DNA from 2 places in the Enterococcus sp. AZ103 genome. Region 2 is predicted to be linked to the other one. Evidence: predicted binding sites of a transcription regulator. Region 2 holds the regulator's gene; the other holds the start of a gene.
The links. Region 2 encodes LexA, which represses DNA repair genes until DNA is damaged. Its sites were predicted from a motif close to CNAACANNTGTTNG; they were not measured.
Positions count from the first base shown of each region.

Region 1: a site for LexA is predicted at 1,831-1,844, ahead of uvrB (excinuclease ABC subunit UvrB). Genes of this name have one in related genera too.

Region 1 is NZ_JBIOSI010000001.1:2,416,378-2,419,583, forward strand. Features, by position in the region: gene uvrB (excinuclease ABC subunit UvrB) at 1-1,781, opposite strand, end outside; gene ID741_RS12075 (amino acid ABC transporter substrate-binding protein/permease) at 2,008-3,206, shown strand, end outside.
Region 2 is NZ_JBIOSI010000001.1:2,191,908-2,195,113, forward strand. Features, by position in the region: gene recJ (single-stranded-DNA-specific exonuclease RecJ) at 1-412, shown strand, start outside; gene ID741_RS11020 (adenine phosphoribosyltransferase) at 455-967, shown strand; gene ID741_RS11025 (hypothetical protein) at 1,009-1,281, opposite strand; gene lexA (transcriptional repressor LexA) at 1,398-2,021, opposite strand; gene ID741_RS11035 (DUF896 family protein) at 2,154-2,396, shown strand; gene tkt (transketolase) at 2,490-3,206, shown strand, end outside.

The DNA.
Region 1 (3,206 bases), 220 kb from region 2:
ATAATTGTTTTTGGAACCATATTGTGATCTTGATTGTATTTTTCTTGAATTTCCCGACGACGAGAGGTTTCATCCATTGCTTTTTGCATCGAATCAGTGATCTTATCAGCATACATGACAACTTTACCAGATGAATTTCTTGCTGCCCGTCCAATAGTTTGCACTAATGAGCGCTCGCTTCTTAAGAAACCTTCTTTATCAGCATCTAAAATAGCCACTAATGAAACTTCCGGCACATCCAATCCTTCTCTCAACAGGTTAATACCGATTAACGCATCAAATTTTCCCAAACGTAAATCTCGGATAATTTCCGTTCGTTCTAACGTCTTAATATCACTGTGGAGATACTTGACCCGCATCCCTAACTCTTTAAAGTAATCTGTTAAATCTTCAGACATCTTTTTCGTTAAAGTCGTAATAAAGACCCGCTCATTTTTCTCAGCACGTTCATTAATCTCTCCAACTAAGTCATCGATTTGACCCATGATCGGTCGAACTTCTATAACTGGATCTAATAATCCCGTTGGTCGAATAATTTGTTCGATTACGGTATTTGTTTGCTCATATTCATAAGGTCCAGGTGTGGCAGAAACATAAACAATCTGATTCACTCGTTCTTCAAACTCTTCTAAGCGTAGTGGACGATTATCCAACGCAGATGGTAAACGGAATCCATAATCTACCAACATTTGTTTTCTAGCCCGGTCGCCATTATACATTCCGCGAACTTGTGGCATCGTTACGTGAGATTCATCAATTACTAATAAGAAATCATCTGGGAAAAAGTCAATTAAAGTAAACGGTGGCTCTCCTTCAGAACGGCCATCCATATGACGTGAATAATTTTCAATCCCAGAGGTATAACCCATCTCCCGCATCATTTCAATATCATAATTTGTCCGTTGCTCTAAACGTTGGGCCTCAAGTAGTTTATTGTCTGCTTTCAAAACTTCCAATCGTTCATCTAATTCTTTTTGAATGTTGGCAATCGCTTTTTCTAGATGATCCTCGTTTGTTAAAAAGTGAGTAGCTGGGAAGATTGCAACATGCTCTGTCTCACCAACAACCTCACCAGTCAGTGCGTCAACTTCACGAATGCGGTCAATTTCATCACCGAAAAATTCAATCCGCAATGCCCGTTCATCTCTTGAAGCTGGGAATATTTCGACAACATCTCCTCTTACGCGAAAACGCCCCCGTTGGAAATCTATGTCATTTCTTTCAAACTGAATATCAATTAAATTACGCAATAATTGATTCCGGTCCATCTCCATACCAACTCGCAATGAAACAACTTGTTCCTGATATTCCTTTGGTGAACCTAATCCAAATATACAAGAAACTGAAGCAACCACTATCACGTCATTTCGTTCTAATAAAGAACTTGTCGCTGAATGTCGCAATTTGTCGATTTCATCATTAATAGAGGAATCTTTTTCAATATATGTATCACTGGAAGGGACATATGCTTCTGGTTGATAATAATCATAATAACTAACAAAATACTCGACCGCATTATTTGGGAAAAATTCTTTAAATTCCCCATACAACTGTCCAGCTAAAGTTTTATTATGAGCAATGATTAAAGTTGGTTTATTTACTTCTTTTATTACGTTAGAAATTGTATAAGTCTTCCCTGTACCTGTTGCACCTAAAAGGATTTGAGCCTTTTTTCCATCAACAATCCCTTCAGATAATTGGTTAATAGCTGCTGGTTGATCACCAGCCGGCTGATATTTTGAATGCAGATCAAAGGTGTTTTCGGTCTGTCTATCGATCATCATATACGCCCCTTTCAAAATAAAATCTCAACAACAAATTATATCATACCGAACATACTTTCGCTATTTTTTACTCTTGAATAGTTAATATTTTCTTTATTGCCGATAATCTAACATCAGATGTAAGAAGTTTCTGATTATTTTTTATTTTGGGTTCTAATTTACTTGTCATTTATCCTTTTCCTACAATATAATAAGTGAATGCAAAAGATTTAGGAGGAAACATATGAAAAAGAACAAATTTTTAATGTATCTGTTTTTCATGTTGGTAGGGATTCTAACATTGGGATTTGCTTCAACTAATGAAGCAGCAGAAAAAACTTATAAAATTGGAACAGATTTAACTTTTGCTCCATTTGAATTCCAAGATAGTTCTGGTGAATACGTCGGAGTTGATGTTGATCTAATAAATGAAATTGCCAAAGAAGAAGGCTTCAAAATAGATTTACGGCCACTTGGATTCGATCCATCCATCCAAGGTGTGCAATCAAATCAATTAGACGGTATGATTGCTGGCATGAGCGTAACGAAAGAAAGAGAAAAAACTTTCGATTTCTCTGATTCTTATTTTGATGGTGGGATTCAGATGGCCGTTCAAGCGAGCAATAATGACATTCAGTCTTATGATGATTTGTCAGGCAAAACAGTAGCAGCCAAAGTTGGTACGCAAAGTGCTAGCTTTTTAGAAGAAAATCAAGATAAATATGGCTACTCAATCAAAAATTATGATGCTGCCGATGCTATGTATAATGCCCTTAACAATAATAACGTTCAAGCAATATTTGATGATTATCCAGTTCTGGGCTACGCTATCACTAGCGGCCAAGATTTTAAATTAGTAGGTGATCAACAAGAAAGTAATCCTTACGCCTTTGCGGTAAAAAAAGGTGAAAATAGTGAACTTTTGAAAAAATTCAATGCTGGACTTAAAAAATTAAAAGCCAGCGGAAAATATGATGAAATTTTAAATGAATATATTTCAACTGGATCAGATAATGCTACAACTACCTCTAGTTCGATTTCTGAAATGAAAAAAATCACACCATTAAAGGATAGCTACACAGTTGTCAGTGACTCAGCCTTTGCGCCTTTTGAGTATGAAGATGCTGACGGTGTTTATAAAGGAATCGACGTTGATTTACTAACTCGAATTGCTGAATTACAAGGGTTTAATTTAGATATGAAATATATCGGCTTCTCAGCGGCATTGCAATCCTTAGATTCTGGTCAAGGCGATGGCATGATTGCTGGGATGACTATGACTGATGAAAGAAAAGCAAATTATGACTTCTCTGATTCGTATTTTGATAGCGGTATTCAACTTGCTGTTGCTGAAGATAATGATGACATCAAAAACTATGATGATTTAGCTGGAAAAACCGTCGGTGCTAAAGTTGGTACGGAAAGTTCTGACTGGTTACAAAG
Region 2 (3,206 bases):
AGATGAATTAGCTATTTTGAAACAAATCGTTCACTTAGGTAACTTTCAAAAAGTCTATCTCTATCTTTATAGTCGTGATCAAGCTTATATTAATGGTATGCCTGATCGGCAACAATTCAAAGATTTATATAAATTTATCATAAAGCAACAAAAATTAGATGTGCGGTACAAGTTAAAAAACATTTCAAATTACTTAAGAATTCCTGAGAATCTGCTAGTCTTTATGATTCACGTGTTTTCCGAGTTGAAATTTGTTACAATAGACGACGGTGTTTTGGAAGCTGTCTCGCAGCCGGAAAATCGTTCATTTGAAGAAAGCCAAGCTTATCAGAAACGATTAGGTCAAATAAATAGTGAAAAATTTTTATTATTAGAAGATATCCAAAGCATCAGAAATTGGCTGCAAAATTAAAGTAAATAAATAGCTTATAGTATGAAGCAGGAGGAAACACAGATGAATTTGAAAGATTATGTGGCAAGTATTGAAGACTATCCTAAAGAGGGAATTGTTTTCCGTGATATTTCACCATTAATGGCAGACGGAGATGCTTACCGAGAAGCAACTAAGCAAATTGTTGATTATGCCAAAGAAAAGCAAATTGACATGGTTGTTGGGCCAGAAGCACGTGGTTTTATTGTTGGTTGCCCAGTGGCTTATGAATTAGGTGTTGGTTTTGCACCTGTTCGTAAACCTGGTAAACTTCCGAGAGAAACAATCGAAGTGGAATACGATAAAGAATATGGAACAGACACATTAACTCTTCACAGTGATGCGATCAAACCTGGACAACGGGTTTTAGTGACAGATGATTTATTAGCGACAGGTGGAACAGTTAAGGCGACGATCGAATTAATTGAACAACTTGGTGGGATTGTAGTCGGTTGTGCATTTTTAATCGAGTTAGAAGATTTACATGGCCGTGATAAAATTGCTAATTATGAAATTTTGACATTGATGGATTATTAAAAAATCAGCCAAAGCTATATGCAGCTTTGGCTGATTTTTTATTATGCTGATTTATGAAAATGATCGGTGTAATCATAAGGATTTACATAGTAGTAGTCTTCTCGTGGTTCATCTTCTGGATAATAATGTGGATTCATTTGTGCCATCTTGCGGCGTTTTTGCCGTTGTGCGTATCTCTTGTCATCCCAAAGCATGAACCAAGTCAAAAACAATCCCGAAAAGAACAGTACGTTAGCCAAAAGACTCAATTTTCCAATCAATAAACCTAACAATAAAACTGCAATAATTAGTCCAAAACGACGAATAGCTTTCATTTTTGATTCACTCCTTAAAAATATGTATAGAACAAGCGTTCGTATTTCTATTATACGAATGTTTGTTCGATTTGTAAAGAAAAAAATTAATCGGAGTTCCACCGATTAATTGATTCTTAAAAAATATGGTTTCGATATAAGCCAACGACTTTTCCTAAAATAGAGACATTTTCTAAAATAATAGGTGCCATGGTATCATTTTCTGGTTGTAAGCGAAAATGATCAGTCTCCCGATAAAATCTTTTACAAGTTGCTTCGTTTTCATCCGTCATCGCAATGACAATCTCTCCGTTAACAGCTGAAGCTTGTTTACGTACAATCACATGGTCACCGTCATAAATGCCAGCATTAATCATACTTTCTCCTCGAATCGTTAGCATAAACAAACTGCCATCTTCACTTGATAAATCTGGCGGCACAGGGAAAAAGTCAGATGCTTCTTCTACCGCGAGAATCGGTTCGCCTGCTGTAACGACGCCTAACATTGGTATGACTTTTGGTGCAGCACCAATCTTTTCTAATCCCGTGATCGTTAATTCTATTGCTCTAGGCTTTGTTGGATCTCGTTGAATCCAGCCTTTTTTTTCAAGTCTTGCTAAATGACCGTGAACAGTTGAAGTCGATGATAAGTTCACCGCTTCTCCAATCTCACGAACGGTTGGCGGGTAACCTTTGAATTCAACCCGTTCATGGATAAAACGAAGAACTTCTAATTGTTTCGTCTCGGTTCTCTTTGCCATGATCACACCTCTTTCTATAAACAAAGTTTAGCATAGAATAAAAAATCAAACAAGCGTTCGTATTTATTTTTCTATTCTAATTATTATTTTTTGAATTTTTATGTATAATATAGTCAAAGTGAGGTGTATAGAATGCTTTCTGAAGAAAAAATTGCTCGTATCAATGAGTTAGCAAAAAAGAAAAAAACAAGTGGATTGTCTGATGAAGAAACAAAAGAACAAAAGGAATTACGTGAAGAGTATTTGCAATCTGTTCGTGGTGGGATGAGACATCATATTGAAGGGATGAAGGTAGTCGATCCTGATGGAAAAGATGTTACACCTGATAAATTGAAGAAAATTCAAAAAGAAAAAGGACTGCATAATAGAAAATAATCATGCATTTCTATATTGAATAACCGTATTAAATCGGTTACAATGAAATTTGTAATAATAAAAGTATTTAGCACCAAAAAGGAGGAAAAGTTTTTGTTCGACAAAACAGATCAACTAGGTGTCAACACCATCCGTACATTAAGTATTGAAGCAATTCAAAAAGCCAATTCAGGTCATCCAGGTTTACCAATGGGTGCTGCACCTATGGCTTATGCATTATGGACAAAACATTTGAACATCAATCCAGCAACTTCATTAAACTGGCCAAATCGTGACCGTTTTATTTTATCTGCAGGACACGGTTCAGCAATGCTTTATAGCTTGCTTCATTTAGCAGGATTTAATGTTACTATTGATGATTTGAAAAATTTCCGTCAATGGGAAAGTAAAACACCAGGGCATCCGGAATACCATTTTACTGATGGCGTCGAAGCAACAACTGGTCCTTTAGGCCAAGGAATTGCCATGGCTGTCGGGATGGCAATGGCTGAAGCACATCTAGCTGCTACTTATAACCGAGACAGTTTTAAAGTGATGGATCATTATACTTACACGCTTGTTGGTGATGGTGATTTAATGGAAGGTGTCTCACAAGAAGCTAGTTCTATGGCTGGTCATATGAAACTTGGCAAATTAATTGCTTTATATGATTCAAACGATATTTCATTAGATGGTCCAACCAATAAAGCTTTTACCGAAAATGTTGGTGCTCGCTATGAAGCTTATGGTTGGCAACATATTTTAGTAAAAGATGGTAATGATTTAGAAGCCATTTCAAAAGCGATTGAAGAAGCAAAAGCTGAAACTGAA